Regions from separate parts of the Streptomyces sp. NBC_00996 genome, predicted to be linked through region 1. Evidence: riboswitches for the same ligand, from Rfam matches in the RefSeq annotation. Region 1 holds a riboswitch; each other region holds the start of a gene.

The links. Region 1 has a riboswitch for cobalamin ahead of OG390_RS11945 (cobalamin biosynthesis protein). Riboswitches for the same ligand answer to the same signal wherever they lie in the genome.
Region 2: it holds a riboswitch for cobalamin, as region 1 does, so the genes downstream of both, OG390_RS15585 (prenyltransferase/squalene oxidase repeat-containing protein) here and OG390_RS11945 (cobalamin biosynthesis protein) in region 1, are expected to answer to the same signal.
Region 3: it holds a riboswitch for cobalamin, as region 1 does, so the genes downstream of both, OG390_RS18535 (HoxN/HupN/NixA family nickel/cobalt transporter) here and OG390_RS11945 (cobalamin biosynthesis protein) in region 1, are expected to answer to the same signal.

Annotation. Positions count from the first base shown of each region.
Region 1 is NZ_CP108723.1:2,498,823-2,504,336, forward strand. Features, by position in the region: gene OG390_RS11925 (lysozyme) at 1-559, shown strand, start outside; gene OG390_RS11930 (anion permease) at 738-1,976, shown strand; gene OG390_RS11935 (hypothetical protein) at 1,989-2,210, shown strand; gene OG390_RS11940 (hypothetical protein) at 2,310-2,465, shown strand; cobalamin riboswitch at 2,780-2,923, shown strand; gene OG390_RS11945 (cobalamin biosynthesis protein) at 3,041-4,096, shown strand; gene OG390_RS11950 (cobyric acid synthase) at 4,093-5,514, shown strand, end outside.
Region 2 is NZ_CP108723.1:3,299,113-3,304,626, reverse strand. Features, by position in the region: gene OG390_RS15600 (ABC transporter ATP-binding protein) at 1-156, opposite strand, end outside; gene OG390_RS15595 (CbiQ family ECF transporter T component) at 153-1,253, opposite strand; gene OG390_RS15590 (SCO2322 family protein) at 1,690-2,283, opposite strand; gene OG390_RS15585 (prenyltransferase/squalene oxidase repeat-containing protein) at 2,340-3,566, opposite strand; cobalamin riboswitch at 3,678-3,811, opposite strand; gene OG390_RS15580 (phosphotransferase) at 3,891-4,553, shown strand; partial or broken gene OG390_RS15575 (serine hydrolase) at 4,547-4,879, opposite strand; gene OG390_RS15570 (PP2C family protein-serine/threonine phosphatase) at 4,914-5,514, opposite strand, start outside.
Region 3 is NZ_CP108723.1:3,918,684-3,924,197, forward strand. Features, by position in the region: gene OG390_RS18515 (GTPase) at 1-422, shown strand, start outside; gene OG390_RS18520 (single-stranded DNA-binding protein) at 622-1,092, shown strand; gene OG390_RS18525 (Cys-Gln thioester bond-forming surface protein) at 1,373-2,761, shown strand; gene OG390_RS18530 (winged helix-turn-helix domain-containing protein) at 2,890-3,249, opposite strand; cobalamin riboswitch at 3,330-3,531, shown strand; gene OG390_RS18535 (HoxN/HupN/NixA family nickel/cobalt transporter) at 3,559-4,659, shown strand; gene OG390_RS18540 (YcnI family protein) at 4,717-5,463, opposite strand; gene OG390_RS18545 (hypothetical protein) at 5,493-5,514, opposite strand, start outside.

The DNA of each region.
Region 1 (5,514 bases):
CCGCTTCGTCTACGTCAAGGCGACCGAGTCCCACACGTACCGCAATCCGTACTTCAGCCGGCAGTACAACGGCGCGCGCAACGCGGGCATCCTCCGTGGCGCCTATCACTTCGCGGTGCCGAACAAGTCGTCCGGCACCGCCCAGGCCGCGTACTTCGTGCGCAACGGCGGCGCCTGGCGCTCGGACGGCTGGACGCTGCCGCCCGCGCTGGACATCGAGTACAACCCGTACAGCAGCCACAAGTGCTACGGCCTGAGCAAGGCCAGGATGGTGAGCTGGATCAAGGCGTTCAGCGACGAGGTCAAGCGGGAGACCGGTCGCCGCCCGGTGATCTACACGACCACGCACTGGTGGAACACCTGCACAGGCGGCAGTCGCGCCTTCGCCGCGAACCACGCCCTGTGGCTCGCCCGCTACGACTCGGCGGACGCGGGTGCGCTGCCCGCCGGCTGGTCGTACTGGACGTTCTGGCAGTACGACAACCACGGCAGCCTGCCGGGTGACCAAAATCTCTTCAACGGATCCATGGCCGCACTCAAGAGGCTCGCGCGAGGCTAGGAACTGATAGCGGAGCCCTGTATTCCGCCTCCGTTCGAGGCACCGGACCGCCCCTTCGTCACAAACGGAGGGGCGGTCCACCGTTTGAGACACCCCACCGCCTGCCTCAGTTCATCTTCCGTTCACCCAGGTTGCCTACGGTCCACATGCCACTGACGTCAAACAGAAGCCTGGGTAAATGGAACACATCACGCTCCTCCTCGGAATCGTGATCGTCACCGCTCTCGTGTTCGATTTCACGAACGGTTTCCACGACACTGCCAACGCGATGGCGACGACCATCTCGACCGGCGCTCTGAAGCCCAAGACGGCGGTGGCCATGTCCGCCGTGCTGAACCTCGTCGGCGCGTTCCTCTCCGTGGAGGTCGCCAAGACGATCTCCGGCGGGATCATCAACGAAGAGGGCATCCGCACCGAAGTGATCTTCGCGGCGCTCGTCGGCGCCATCCTCTGGAATCTGCTGACCTGGCTTCTGGGTCTGCCCTCCAGCTCCTCCCACGCACTCTTCGGCGGCCTGATCGGCGCCGCGGTCATGTCGGCCGGCTGGTCGTCGGTGAACGGCTCGACCGTTGTCACCAAGGTGCTGATACCCGCGGTCGCCGCGCCCATCGTGGCCGGACTCGCCGCGATGCTGGCCACCCGGCTGACGTACAGGATCGGCAACCGCGCCGAGGAGAAGGCCACCGCCAAGGGCTACCGCGCGGGCCAGATCGCCTCCGCCGGCCTGGTCTCGCTGGCACACGGCACGAACGACGCCCAGAAGACGATGGGCATCATCACCCTGGCCCTGGTCACCGGAGGCGTCCTCGCCCCGGGCTCGAACCCTCCCACCTGGGTCATCGTCTCGGCCGGTACGGCCATCGCGCTCGGCACCTACCTGGGCGGCTGGCGCATCATCCGCACCATGGGCAAGGGTCTGACGGACCTCGCGCCGCAGCAGGGCTTCGCCGCCCAGACCAGCGCCGCGACCGCCATCCTGGCCTCCTCGCACATCGGCTTCTCCCTCTCCACCACCCAGGTCTGCTCCGGCGCCGTGATGGGCTCCGGCCTGGGCCGCAGGGGCGGTGTCGTCCGCTGGTCGACCGCGACCCGGATGTTCGTCGCGTGGGTCCTGACGCTGCCGGCCGCCGGTCTGGCCGGCGCCTCGGCCGAGTTCCTCACCAAGCAGGGCACGTGGGGCATCGTCGCCACGGGCGTGCTGCTCGTCGCCGGCGCCGGGGTCATCTGGACCCTCTCGCGCCGCCAGCCGGTCACCGTCGACAACGTGAACGACGTCGCCGAGCCCGCGGGCGTCATCACCACGGCGATCGCCGCTGTCACCCCGCCGCCGGCCGGTTCGATCGCCACGGCCGACACCGACCTGAAGACCACCATCCCGGCCCCGGACGCGGAGCCCACCCGCCCGGCCACGGTGTAAGGAACGAACAGCATGAACATCGACTGGGCAGCCCTCGCCTCCGTCTTCGGAGTCAGCCTCCTCGCCACCGTGGGCCTCGTCGGCCTCTTCACCCTCGGCATCGTCGGCCTCTCGAAGCGCGAGTCGGCGTCGGCCCGGGGCGGCTCCGCCACCCTCGCGGTCACCGGCGCCTACGCCTGCTTCGCGGCGTGCGCGGCGGCAGTGGCGTACGGGATCTTCATCATCGTGGCCTGACGCCACAAGCGAATCCTCTTCCCGATTCCGTCCGCGGGGCGGCGCGGCACCCACTGGTGCCGCGCCGCCCCGCGGTTTTTCACCGACGACCTGCTGTGGGTGGAGCACGCCGCGGGGCAGCTCGCCATCCGTGACGACCACGAACTCCTGGCCCGCTACCCGGAGTGCTTCGCGCAACTCACCGACAGCGCGCTCGACGGTGAGGCGGCGGTCGACCTGATCGACAAAGCCGCGCGGGACTTCAGCATCAGTTGAGCCATTGGCCCGAGGAGGGGCGATGCGGCGGTAACTGCTGGTGCGCCACACGCGTGCGGACGGCCCCCCGTCGACCACGCAGACCTCCTCCGCTTGAGAGTCGGTGCCCCGGAGGCATTCGGCCGCCCCCGCAAACCCTGGCGTCGCCGCACACAGCGGCACAGGCCCCCCGGAGGATGGGTCTCCACCGCCCTCTACCGCTCTCCGAATTCTCCTTTTCAGTCCAGAGAGGCCGGATTCGGTCGGCCAGACGCAATCCGGCCCCGTGTGGGCCTCAGCACACTCTTCCGCCCCAGGTCAACAGCAAGTTGACGGCTGTTCTAACCCCGTGGTGGACTGCCCGAGCCAAGTACGGCGGCATGAGAGGAAGCCGGTGTGAGTCCGGCGCGGTCCCGCCACTGTCACCGGGGAAGTAAGTCCCCGGGAGCCAGGAACTCTCACCGCCGGTCTCGTCGAACCAGGGCGTGGACACCCTGAGTGAGGACATAACGCCATGCGCGGCTGCCCAAGTTCTGTGCGAACGACGCGAAGTACGCGAACGACAGTTGTGCCCGACCTGACGGTCGGCTGAACCGGTGCGTGCCGATCGCGTCTTCGCGTACGGCGCCGCCGCCGGCCTTCTCGGTGACCTGCTGCTCGGCGACCCTCGCCGGGGGCATCCGGTCGCCGCGTTCGGGCGGGCCGCGGGAGCCGTGGAGCGTGTGCTGTGGCGGGACCACCGCGGGTGGGGCGCGCTGCACACCGTCGTGTGCGCGGGCGGTGCCACCGGGCTCGCGGCCCTGGCCCGTCATTCCGTACGTCGATCCCGTACCGCCTCCATCGCACTGACCGCCGCCGCCACTTGGGCCGTCGTCGGAGGGACCTCCCTCGGGCGCGAGGCGCGCGCGATCGGCGACGCGCTCGCGGTCGGCGATGTCGAGGTGGCCCGGGAGCGGCTGCCTCATCTGTGCGGGCGTGATCCGCAGGCACTGGACAGCGACGGCATCGCGCGAGCGGTCGTCGAGTCCGTCGCCGAGAACACCTCCGACGCAGTGGTGGGCGCCCTGGTGTGGGGGGCTGTCGGCGGCGTGCCGGGGCTCGTCGCCTTCCGTGCCGTGAACACGCTCGACGCCATGGTCGGGCACAAGTCCCCCAAGTACCGGCGGTACGGGTGGGCTTCCGCACGGCTCGACGATGTCGCGGGCTGGCCGGGCGCACGGTTGACCGCCGTGCTCGCCGCCGTCGCGGGACGCGACCGGCGCGGGGCCGTGCGCGCCTGGCGCACGGACGCGCCCAAGCATCCGAGTCCCAACGCGGGGCCCGTGGAGGCGTCGTTCGCGGGGGCGCTCGGGGTACGGCTCGGGGGGACCCTCTCCTACGGGGGGCGGGTCGAGCATCGGCCCGTGCTCAACGGGGCGGGCCGAGCTGTTGCGGTGCGCGACATCGAACGGGCCGTGCGGTTGTCGCGACGGGTGAGCTGGCTGGCGCTGGGGGCGAGTGCGGCGGGGGCTCTGCTGTGGGGTCGGGTGACGAGGCACCCGGCGCCGCGGGCTGTGCCCACCCTCCCCCGGGCTCTCGGCCTCGCTCGACCAGGGGGGACCCCCAGCGCCCTGCGGAACGACGGCACACAGCGGTGGAGGACGACATCATGACGGGTCATGGACTGCTCATCGCCGGAACCACCTCCGACGCCGGCAAGAGCGTCGTGACCGCCGGGGTCTGCCGGTGGCTGGTGCGACGGGGCGTCAAGGTCGCGCCCTTCAAGGCGCAGAACATGTCGCTCAATTCGTTCGTGACGCGTGAGGGCGCCGAGATCGGGCGCGCGCAGGCCATGCAGGCGCAGGCCGCGCGCGTGGAGCCCACCGCGCTCATGAATCCCGTACTCCTCAAGCCGGGGAGTGACCGGAGCAGTCAGGTCGTCCTCATGGGCAAGCCCGTGGGGGAGCTGTCGGCGCGCGGCTACCACGGAGGGCGGCAGGAACAGCTCCTCGGGACCGTGCTGGACTGCCTCGCCGAGTTGCGGGGCACGTATGACGCGGTGATCTGCGAGGGAGCCGGCAGTCCTGCCGAGATCAATCTGCGGCGTACCGACATCGTGAACATGGGGATCGCCAGGAATGCCCGGCTCCCTGTGCTCGTCGTCGGCGACATCGACCGCGGGGGCGTGTTCGCCTCGTTCTTCGGGACGGTCGCGCTGCTGTCGCGCGAGGACCAGGAGCTCGTCGCCGGGTTCCTCGTCAACAAGTTCCGCGGGGACGTCTCCCTGCTGGAGCCCGGGCTCGAGATGCTGCACGGCCTCACCGGGCGGCGCTCGTACGGTGTCCTGCCCTTCCAGCACGGCCTCGGCATCGACGAGGAGGACGGGATGGGGGTGTCGCTGCGCGGGGCGGTCCGGGAGTCGGAGGTCGCCTCTCCTGTCGGCGAGGACATCCTCCGGGTCGCCGTCTGCGCGATCCCGCTCATGTCCAACTTCACGGACGTGGACGCGCTGGCCGCCGAGCCGGGTGTCGTCGTGCGGTTCGTGGACCGGGCCGAGGAGCTGGCCGACGCGGACCTTGTCGTCCTACCGGGAACCCGGGGGACGGTGAAGGCACTGGAGTGGCTGCGGGAGCGGGGGCTGGCGGACGCGATCGCGCGCAGAGCCGCCGGGGGACGGCCCGTGCTGGGCATCTGCGGTGGCTTCCAGATACTCGGCGAGCACATCGACGACGAGGTCGAAAGCCGCCGAGGCCAGATGGACGGCCTCGGACTCCTCCCCGTACGCGTGCGGTTCGCGCGCGAGAAGACCCTCGCCCGGCCCGTCGGCGAGGCGCTCGGCGAGCGCGTCGAGGGGTACGAGATCCACCACGGAGTCGCCGACGTCACGGGCGGGGATGCGTTCATCTCCGATGCCAGGGGACACAGCCTGGACGGGTGCCGGGTCGGCGCCGTCTGGGGCACGCACTGGCACGGCTCGCTGGAGTCGGACGGATTCCGGCGCGCCTTCCTGCGCGAGGTGGCGGCCGCCGCGGGCCGCCGCTTCGTGCCGGCCGCCGACACGTCGTTCGCGGCGCTGCGCGAGGAGCAGCTG
Region 2 (5,514 bases), 800 kb from region 1:
GAGACCGCTCACCGCGCCCAGTACCGTCGACTTGCCGACCCCGGAGGGCCCCACGAGCAGCACCAGTTCGCCCTCGGGCACCTCGAAGTCCACGCCCCGGACGGTGGGTTCGGCCGCACCGTCGTACGTCACGGAGACATCCTGGAAGCGGATCACGACGACTCCTTGGGGATCGGGGCGACGAAGGCCGGCAGGAGACCGAGGAGGATCGCCGCCGCGGGCCAGAGCGGGAGAGTGGGGGCCACGAGGGGGACGACACCGGGGCGCAGCGCCACGGGATCGTAGGAGGCAGCGATGATCATCAGCGCGGCCACAGCCACGCCCGACGCCGCGACCAGCCATGCCCGTGCGCCCCACACGTCCGGCCGGTACCGCGTCCGCAGCGAGCGGCGGCCGCCCAGCCACAGGCCGCCGAGCGCCGCGGCCAGCCCGGTCAGCAGCACCGGCAGGCCGTAGCCGGCGCCCTCGGCGGTCAGCAGTCCGTACGTGCCCGCGCAGACGCCGAGCAGACCGCCCAGTGTCAGTACGGCGGTGGTGCGGCGGACGGCGGGCGGGACCTGGGCGGTGCGGCCGTAACCCCGCGCGTCCATCGCCGCCGCGAGGGCGACCGAGCGCTCCAACGCGCCTTCCAGGACCGGAAGCCCTACGTGCAGCAGGCCGCGCAGGCCCCGGTCGGGGCGGCCGCGCAGCCTGCGCGCGGCGCGCAGTCGCTGTGCGTCGGCGATCAGGTTCGGGGCGAAGGTCAGGGCGACGACCACCGCGACGCCCGCCTCGTACAGCGCTCCCGGCAGCGACTTCAGCAGACGCGCCGGGTTGGCGAGGGCGTTCGCCGCGCCCACGCAGATGAGGAGCGTGGCCAGTTTCAGGCCGTCGTACAGCGCGAAGACCAGGCCCTCGGCGGTGATGCGGCCACCGATGCGGATGCCTTGGGCCCAGTGGGGGAGGGGGACTTCGGGGAGCGTGACGATGACGTGGGTTCCCGGGATCGGGGAGCCCAGGAACACGGCGAAGCCGAGCCGGATACCGAGGACGGCGGCCGCCAGCTTCACGAATGCGCCGTAGGAGCGGGCCCAGGGTGCCTCGGTCCGGCGCGCCGCCACGACGTATCCGGCTACGCCGACGAGGAGGGCCAGGAGGAGGGGGTTCGTGGTGCGGGAGGCGGCGGTTCCCAGGCTCAGGGCCCAGATCCACCAGGCGCCCGGGTGGAGGGCGTTGCTGCGGTTCGCCTGCGGCGTGCGGCTACGCAGGCGCAGTGGGCGCCTGGCCGGGACGGCACCCGGCGCTGCAGGTGCCCACCTTCCCCCAAGCTCTCGGCTTCGCTTGAGCAGGGGGAACCCCCAACGCCCTGCGGGACGACTGCCCACAGTGGTAGCGGCAGCGGGAGCGGCGGAGGCGCGCTCCTGCCGCGCGAGTCGTTCGTCGGCAGGGGCAGGGGCAGGGGCAGGGGCAGGGGCAGGGGCAGGGGCAGGGGCAGGGGCAGGGGCAGCGTTGGCGGCAGCGGGAGTGGCGGAGGTGCGCTCCTGGTGGGCGAGTAGTTCGGCGGCAGCCTCGGCGGGAGCGGGAGTGGTGGAGGCGCGCTCGTGCCGGGCGAGTCGTTGCTCGGCGGCAGCAGCTGCGGCAGCCTCCGCAGCAGCGGTGGGCGCCTCGGCCCGTGCGTCGTCGTCCGTCGTCATCGTTCCCACCCCCGCCTCAGCCCCGGCGGCGGCGTGCCTGCCAGATGGCGGCCGTGCCCAGCAGGGCCACCGCGGCGGCGCCCGCGAGCAGGCCGACCGATGGGCCGTGGTGGGTGGCCGTCGCCCGGGGGCGGGCGGCGGCCGTCGGCTTCGTGGCGGAGACCTGTTCGCCGCAGCCGGTGCGCGGGTAGCCCGCGATGGCGCACAGAAGGGCGCTTGTGTCGTAGCGGAGGGGTTTCGCGACCGACGCGAGGGCGTCGGCCGTCGTGGCGTCGGAGGGGACGCGGGCGCACGCCGTACGCGCGGCCGGTGGCGTCTCGCCGGACGGCGCGTCCGCTGTCGTGCCGAAGTCGATGACCAGGGCCACGCGCTTCTTGCCCTGCTGGGCGGGTGTCTTCGCGCATATGGACGCGAAGTCCGCCGTCCCGCGCGGCTTCGTGGCGTCCTGCGAGTCCTCGCTCACCGCGAAGCGGAACCCCTCGACGTCGCCGTCGGACGGCCGCGCGGTCGACGGCCCCTGTGTCGCGTACGTCCACTTCCCGCCGGTCAGGTCCCAGAAGGACCAGTAGCGGTAGCCGACGGCACGGGCCTGCCCCGCGCCGCCGAGCATGAGGAGCAGCAGGGCCAGGGTCAGGGCGAGGACGGGCGCGGACGTCCGACGGCGGCTCACAGCTGCTGCTTCTTGTTGCGGCCGCTGATCAGGAAGCCGATGCCGATACCGGCGACGAGACCGACGCCGACGATCCACCAGACACCGAGCCCCTTGTCGTCGTCCTTCTTCTTCTCGTCGCTCGGGGCGGCCGAGTGGTCGGAGGCGTCCGCCGCCGGACCGGTCGCGCCGAGCTGCTTGACGAGGTCCGCGCCGCCGAAGTCACGCGGATCCGTGCCGGTCGCACGGGCGGCGAAGATCAGCTGGGCGTACGCGGCCGGACCGGCCTTCGCCGCCCAGGCGCCGGAGTTCTTCTCCAGCCAGGCGAGGGGTTCCTTCGCCAACGACGTCGCTCCGGCGGCGGACAGCGCCACGACCGCGTCCGCCGTGTTGCCGTAGTCCGGCTGGTCCTTGGCACCGGCGAGCGCGGACCTCAGGTAAGGGGTCTTCTCCAGCGACTTGGCCAGATAGTCGGCGCCGTTCTGCGCCGCGTCCTGCGGTCCGGGGGAGTCGGTAGTGGCGCACTGCGTACGGTCGTACGCCGCGCCGGCCTTCGCCGCGAACCCCTTGCCCAGACCGCCGAGTACGCCCGCCGCCGTCGCGTCCGCGTTCGCCGCGAGCTTGCCCTTCTTGTCGGGCTGGTAGGCGAACGCGCCGCCACCGTCCGAGCCGCACGCGAGAGACAGAGCCACGAGGGCGTCGTACGGCGACTTGCCGCCCTTGGCGACATCGGCGGGCTTCTCGCCCACGGCCGTCAACGCCCCGATCACCACGGACGTCGAGTTGGCGTCACTCGCCCCGCCCGCGGTGTACCCCCAGCCGCCGTCCTTGTTCTGTACGGACTTCAGCCAGGCGACGGCCTTGCCCGTCTCGGCGTCGTGCCCGCCGAGCGCGGCGAGGGCCTGTACGGCTGCGGCCGTGCTGTTCGTGTCGACCATCGTCTTGGCATCGCACTTGGCGGTGGCGTCGGCGCGGTACGGAGCGAACGCCCCGTTCGCGCACTGCTGTCCGGTCAGCCAGTCGACGGCCTTGGCAGCGGGCTTGACGCCCACGGTGTGCTGGGCGAGCAGCGCGAGCGACTGCCGCCAGACACCGTCGTAGGTGGGGTCGGTGGAGCCGTACAGCCCGGACGGGATCGCCTGGGAGGGAGAGGGGGACGCGTCGGCGGCGAGGGCTGCCGGTGCGACGGCCGTACCGATGACGACGGTGGCGGCCAGTACCGCGGTGCTGCGGCGAACAATCATGACTCTCCCTGCGGGGAGCCGGGCAGCACCGGGCGCACGCTGGAGCATCCGGGCGGCTCCGGCTCCGTATCCCTCGACGGTGCCGGCCAGCGGCGGGTTGCCGGTGGCACGAGCCGGTCACGTCCCGTGCGCGGCGATCCGGCTCACCGTCCCTGGTGGGCGGCTCACGGTTGCGGGTCAGCGCCGGAATTGCACCGGCTTCCCCCCGTACGGGTGTGATGACGACGCGCTCACTCTACCGGGCCGTAGCAAAGCGCCTGAGGGCCGCCTGTGAGCCCGGGCGGATGCCGGGCCAATCCGGGGGACAGGCCCTAAAGTCGGCCCATGCGAACGGGGAGACTGCTCGGCTCGGGGCGTTCGGCGGACGTCTACGAGATCGACGAGGCGTGGGTACTGCGGCGGGACCGGGAGGGGTGGGGCGACGCCACCGCCGAGGCCGTGGTGATGGAGCATGTGCGCGGGCACGGGTATCCGGTGCCGGGGGTGCGGGCGGCGACCCGCAGCGATCTGGTGATGGAGCGGCTGTCCGGGCCGACCATGCTGGAGGCGTTCGGCGCCGGTGTGCTCTCCCCGCGGGAGGCGGGCGTCACCCTCGCCCGGCTGTTGCGCGGGTTGCACGCGCTGCCCGCCCGGGTCTCGGCGGACCCGGCGCTCCGCGTCCTGCACCTGGACCTGCACCCGGACAACGTGATGCTCACCCCGGACGGCCCGAAGGTCATCGACTGGGCCAACTCCGAGGAGGGCGCGCCCGGCCTGGACTGGGGCATGTCCGCCGTGATCCTCGCCCAGGTCGCCGTCGGCGGTGAGCCGCACGCGGAGGTGGCGCGCGAGACGCTGGCCGCGATGCTCCGGGAGGGCGTGCACGGCGTGACGCAGGACGGTCTCGCCGAGGCGCGACGGCGCCGGGCGGCCAATCCGACGATGAGCGTGCGCGAGGTCCAGCTCCTGGGCGACGCGGAGGAATTGATCCGGACGCTGCTTCACTGAGCGGTATGCCGCCAGAAGTCCCGCATCAGCGGGGTGGGCGTCGGGTTCTCCATGGCGACCTGGGTGAGCAGGACGGCGACGGTGCCGGTCGACGGGACGATGTGGGCCGTGGTGCCGGTGCCGCCGGTCCAGCCGTAGCGGCCCGGGACGTTCCAGGGGTCGGTGGGTTCGATGTCGACCTGGGCGCCGTAGCCCCAGCCCTGGCCCTCCATGAACAGTGCCCCGATCTGGCGCTGGGCGGAGGTGAGGTGGTTGGTGGTCATCTGCCGTACCGAGCCGGGGGAGAGCAGGCGTCGGTCGCCCGCCGTGCCGTCGGCGAGCAGCACGCCGGGGCGACCGCACTGCGCCGGGCGCATGACTTCACGGCACACGCGCGGGGACCGTCGCCTCCATGGGCTGGCACAGGACCAGGGCGAGATCGTCGGTGAGGGCCGAGCCGGTGTGGGCGATCAGGCGGGCGTACAGGGCGTGCAGGGCCTCGTCGGGGAGCGGCTCGCGCAGGGCGAGCGCGGCCTCGCCGAGAAGGGGGAAGGGGGCACCCTCCGGGTCGCGGGCCTCGGTCAGGCCATCGGTGTAGAGGAGGAGCCGGTCACCGGGCTGGAGCCGTACACGGTACTGGCGCGGGTCGGGGCACAGTCCCAATGGCGGGGCGGTGACGAGGGGTTCGAGGAGTTCGATGCGATGGCCGGCGCGCAGGGGCGCCGGGTGACCGCAGTTGACCAGTCGCACCTCGCCGGGCGCGAACTCGGCGAGCACGGCGGTGACGAAGTCCTCGAGGCCCAGCTCCGGAGCGAGCCGTGCGTCGAGGCCGGCGGTGAGGGCCGTCAAGTCGGGTGCCGTGTAGGCGAGTTCGCGGAAGCCCGCGATCGTGTCGGCGGTCAGCCGGAGGGCGTCGAGCCCGTGGCCACGGACGTCGCCGACGAGGACACGCAGTCCGAACGGGGTCACCGCGACGTCGTAC
Region 3 (5,514 bases), 1.4 Mb from region 1:
TGCCCGAGGCGCTGGACGAGATGGCGGCACGCGCCGTGACCCCGGCACGTCGCCCACCGCGGCCCGGCTGGTGGCCTGTCGCCGTCCTGGCACAGGCCTCCATGACGATCCTCCAAGTGATCGGCGGGCTCTGGCTGCTGGGGCAGATCATCGGGATCACGTCGCCGAATCTCGGGGTTCCGGTGCTACTGATGGTGGCGGGCATCATCGGCGGTCCGGCCGTCGAGTGGAGCAGCAGGATGGCAGCGCGCGGGCCCGCACGGCGCTACGGGCTCGAAGCGGAACGGCGGCTGCGCGAGGCCGCCGCGGGGTGCGGGAGGGCGCGCGTACTGGATCCCGTGGCCGCGGAACTGCTTCGGTACCGGGAGGTGCGAGAGCAGTACGGGCGGGTCACGGGGGTGACGTCCGCGCCCGTCGGGTGACCGCGTCGCAGTTGTATGCCCACACCCCCATCAGGTGACGCGGTTTTCCACAACCGGCCGGTAGCCCACAGCGCTCAGCGGGCTCGGCCCGGCGAAGGCAGTCTGAACTCGCGGCGATCGCAGCGCATGCGGTCGCCGCGAGAGACGCGAGAGACGCAACAAACGCGACAGACGCATTCGTACGGGAGAGGGGTTCGGGATGAACGAAACGATGGTGTGCGTGGTGGGGAACGTCGCGACGCAGCCGGTGTACCGGGAACTGTCGACGGGAGCCTCGACGAGGTTTCGGCTGGCCGTGACGTCGCGCTACTGGGATCGCGAGAAGAACGAGTGGACCGACGGACACACCAACTTCTTCACGGTGTGGGCCAGGAGGGCTCTCGCGACGAATGCCGGGGCCTCGTTGTCGGTGGGCGATCCGGTTGTCGTGCACGGCCGGCTGAAGGTACGCACGGAAACGCGCGACGGCCAGAGCTGGACCTCGGCGGACGTCGACGCGGCCGCGATCGGACACGACCTCTCGCGAGGCACGTCCGCCTTCCGACGAGCGTCCAAGGGGGACATGGGAGCGGCTCCGACACCTCAGCCGGAGCCCAGTTGGGAAACGGAGCCACAGGCCGACCTCGAGGCCCCGTCTCAACAGCGGCCCGAGCCCGTCGGGGTGACGTGATGTCAGAATTGCACACACCCTGACCGAACTGCGACTTATCGACAAATGTATCGCGAACGGCCCTCATGGATTTGTCGATAAGCGCAGCTCACAGCTGTGTGAGCGATAACGATTCCGAGTCGGATCGGTTATCGGATGACATGTCTGGGGAGCGTGGTGCGCCGCGTCCTTAGGATGCCGGACGTAGCTCTCGGGGCTTCTGATTCTGCTGGCGGGACCGTCCCCCCATGTCAACGGGTCCTGCACGAAGGGGAATTCTGTGCTTTCTTCGCTGTCTGCGTTGTCCACGCGCAGGCGAGGGGCCGCCCGCCTCGCCGCCGCGACGTTGGTGTCGGGGCTCGTCGCCGCGGGGGCGATCGCCTCCGCCGGTACGGCCGTTGCCGACGAGACCCCGCAGAGCCTGGGCGGTGCGACCGCCACCATTGGTGACCTGAAGACCTACGGGTCCGCGGTCATCCATGACAACGGCGAGGACGAGTGGGTGTCCGCGGGGTTGTTCGAGATGTCCGTCGACAACGGCGGCATGCTGCAGACCTACTGCATCGACATCCACAACCCGACGCAGCGGGACGCCAAGTACCAGGAGACCCCCTGGAGCAGCACGTCGCTGAACGGCAACAAGGACGCAGGCAAGATCCGCTGGATCCTGCAGAACTCCTACCCGCAGGTGAACGACCTCGCGGCGCTCGCCGAGAAGGCCGGCGTCGCCGGCCTCACCGAGAAGGACGCGGCGGCCGGCACCCAGGTGGCCATCTGGCGGTACTCGGACGGCGCCGACGTGGACGCGGTGGACCCGCAGGCGGAGAAGCTGGCGGACTATCTGCACAAGAACGCGCGGAACCTGCCGGAGCCCAAGGCATCCTTGGCTCTCGACCCCGCCGCGGTCTCCGGTCACGCCGGTGAGAAGCTCGGCCCGGTCACGGTGCACACCAACGCGGACAGTGTGACGGTGACGCCGCCCTCGGACGCCACCGCCGGCGGGGTGAAGATCGTCGACAAGAACGACAAGGCGATCACCTCCGCGGCCGACGGCAGCCGGATCTACTTCGACGTGCCGAAGGACGCCGCGGACGGTGCGGCCTCGCTGACCGTGCAGGCGTCCACCACCGTACCGGTCGGTCGCGCCTTCACCTCGGAGACCCGCAGCCAGACACAGATCCTCGCGGGCTCCAGCGAGTCGACGGTCTCCGCGTCGGCGACCGCGAACTGGGCCGAGAAGGGCGCGATACCGGCCCTGTCCGCCAAGAAGAACTGCGCCAAGGGCGGCGTGGACATCACGGCGGCCAACGCGGGCGACGAGGCGTTCACCTTCGAGCTGATGGGGATCGAGCACACCATCGAGGCGGGCACGTCCCAGACGGTGACCATCCCGCTGCAGGAGGACCAGGCCTACGACTTCACGATCACCGGTCCGAACGGCTTCTCGAAGCGATTCAAGGGCGTTCTCGACTGCAAGACCCAGGGCAGTACGAGCGACATCTCGACCCAGACGGTCAGTGAGCCGAGCCCGGCGACGGTGGGCGGCACCTCCACCGGAGGCACTGACCTCGCCGAGACCGGCGGTTCCAGCACGACCCCGATCATCGCGGGCATAGCGATCGCCCTCGTGGTGATCGGCGGCGGGGCGGTTGTCTTCGTCCGCAAGAAGCAGACACGGGTCCAGGACTGAACAACACAGCACCTTGGCAACTCAACAGTGAGTGACCGCAACACGGTGACTCCGTGAGTCCGCGGCCCCGGCAAGCCCCCCAGGCATCCGGGGCCGCACCCATTCTGGGCTCCGCCGTCCGGGGCGGCTCACCCCTTGTCGGACGCGCAGTGTTCGAGGAGTTCGGCGGTCGGGCCGTCGGTCACCCGGTAGCGCACGACCCGCCCGTCCTTGTCGCCCTCGACCACCCCGGCGGTGCGGAGCAGACGCAGGGCCTGGGAGACGGCGGGGTCGTTCATGCCGGTCGCGATGGCGAGGTCGGAGACGGCGAGGGGGCCGGCCCGGTGCAGGGCCAGCAGAAGGGCGAGGCGACGCGGGTCGGCAAGGAGCGAGAAGCGGTCGGCCCAGGTGCGCACGTGCCCGGGCTCACCGATGGCGGCGATGGCGTCGCAGACCCGGTGGCCGTCGATGGTCCGGCGGTCGGCGCGCTCGGCGGGGACGAGGTGCATGAGGTCATCTTGGCAGGCGACCCCATGTGATCTTCAATACCTGCGTAGGTGTGCAGCTGTGCAGGGGAGCCCGTCCGACCCTAGGGTTGGTGGGCCGTGGTGTTCGGGAAGACCGGTGACGGCCCCTCAGGGGCCCAGGCCGGAGCGGCCCTCGCCACTGTGATCGGGGAGTTCCCGTCCCGTGCCGCCCTCTGGCGGCGCCACTGGCCGCAAGGCCGGGAAGGTAGGGGCGGGCACGTGCACCCGTAAGCCAGGAGACCGGCCACGGCATCTCACGAACTGATCCACGAGGTGCTGGAGCGTGACCGTATGAGCCTGCCCGCGCAGTCGTCCCCCGCCACCGGGTTCCGGTGGCGCCGCGAGGACACCGTCCGAACCGCTGTGCTCCTGGCCGTGATCGCGGCGTTGCACGTCGTCGCGTTCGGCATCCTGTTCCTGCTCGTCGTGCCGGAGCACTACGAGGTCGGATCCAAGGCGTTCGGCATCGGCCTCGGCGTGACCGCCTACACCCTGGGCATGCGGCATGCCTTCGACGCGGACCACATCGCCGCTATCGACAACACCACTCGCAAACTGATGGCCGACGGGAAGCGACCGGTGTCGGTGGGCTTCTGGTTCGCGCTCGGGCACTCCAGCGTGGTGGTCCTGCTCGCCGCGCTCATCGCCGGAGGCACCCAACTGGCCGGGCGCATCATGAACGAGGACTCCAGCACGCACCAGATGCTCGGCGTCATGGGTACCACGGTCTCCGGGTCCTTCCTCTACCTGATCGCCGCCCTCAACCTCGTCGCGCTGATCGGCATCCTGCGGGTCTTCCGGGCGATGCGGGCGGGGACGTACAACGAGGAGGAACTCGAACAGCACCTGGATTCCCGTGGGTTCATGAACCGCATTCTCGGCCGCTTCACGAAGTCCATCACGCGGCCGGGGCAGATGTTCCCGCTGGGCTTTCTCTTCGGGCTCGGCTTCGACACCGCCACCGAGGTCACGCTGATGGTGATGGCGGGCAGCGGCGCGGCGGCCGGACTGCCCTGGTACGCCATCCTGTGCCTACCGCTGCTGTTCGCGGCGGGGATGAGCCTGTTCGACACGCTGGACGGCACGTTCATGAACTTCGCCTACCAGTGGGCCTTCTCCAACCCGGTGCGCAAGGTCTTCTACAACCTCACCATCACCGGCCTGTCCATCGCGGTGGCCTTCTTCATCGGCACGATCGAGCTGGTGGGCGTGCTGCACGACAAACTCGACCTGCGCGACGACGTGACCGGCTGGATAGCGGGGCTCGACCTGGACAACGTCGGGTACATCATCGTCGGCCTGTTCGTGGTCGTCTGGGCCGCGGCGGTGGCGTACTGGCGACTGGCCAAGGTCGAGCAGCGGTGGGCGGTCCGCCCCGCCGAAGGGAGTTGAGAGCGGCGGGGCGGCAGCCGCCCGTCGACTGGGTGGCAGCCGCCCCCGTTTCCCCTGCTAGGAGCGGGCGCTGCGGCCTCGCGCGAGGGCGAATCCGGCCGCGGCCAGGCCGAGCACGCCCACGATCAAGCCGGCGATGCCGAGGCCGCGAGCGGTCGAGTCACTGCTCTTGCTGCTCGCGGTCGAGCTCTTGGCATCCGATCCCGAACTCGACGACGAGGGAGCGCCGGAAGTTGCCCCGGAGGAATCCTCCCCCGTCGCCTTGGCGGTCAGCGTGAGCACCGGCGCCGGGTTCTCCGGCTCCTCGCCGCCCTTCGGTGTCTCCTCGATCCACCGGACGACATTGCCGTCCGAATAGGTCTGCAGCGTCTTGAACTCCAGCTGACCCGTGTCGTCGGGAAGTTGGCCGAAGGCGACGTTGAAGTCCTGGAACTCGCCGTGTCGGATCCGACCGCCGGTCCAGGTGATCTCGGAGACGGCGTCGGTGATCGTGCCGTCGTCGGTCTTGATGGGCGTCTTGAGCTTGGTGGTCGTCACCTTCGCGGTCCAGCCGGACTGCGGAGTGACCAGGACACCCAGGACCGGGTGATCGGTGGGCAGGAAGACCTGCACCTTCGTGGTGCTGGCGGTGTCCTCCTCGTTGGGGACGCGGAAGGTCAGCACGCCGTCCGTGGCGCCCTTGGCGTAGCTCTCGGGGTGGACCGTCACATGCGCGAAGGCCGCGCCCGCGGCGGTCAGGACTCCGGCCGTGGTGAGGGCGGCGACGAGGCCGGCTCGGCGCAGGGTGGTGCTTGTCGGGGACATCAGGGAACTCCGTACTGGTGTGGATGCGGTCAGGGCGTGTACGCGAGCCCG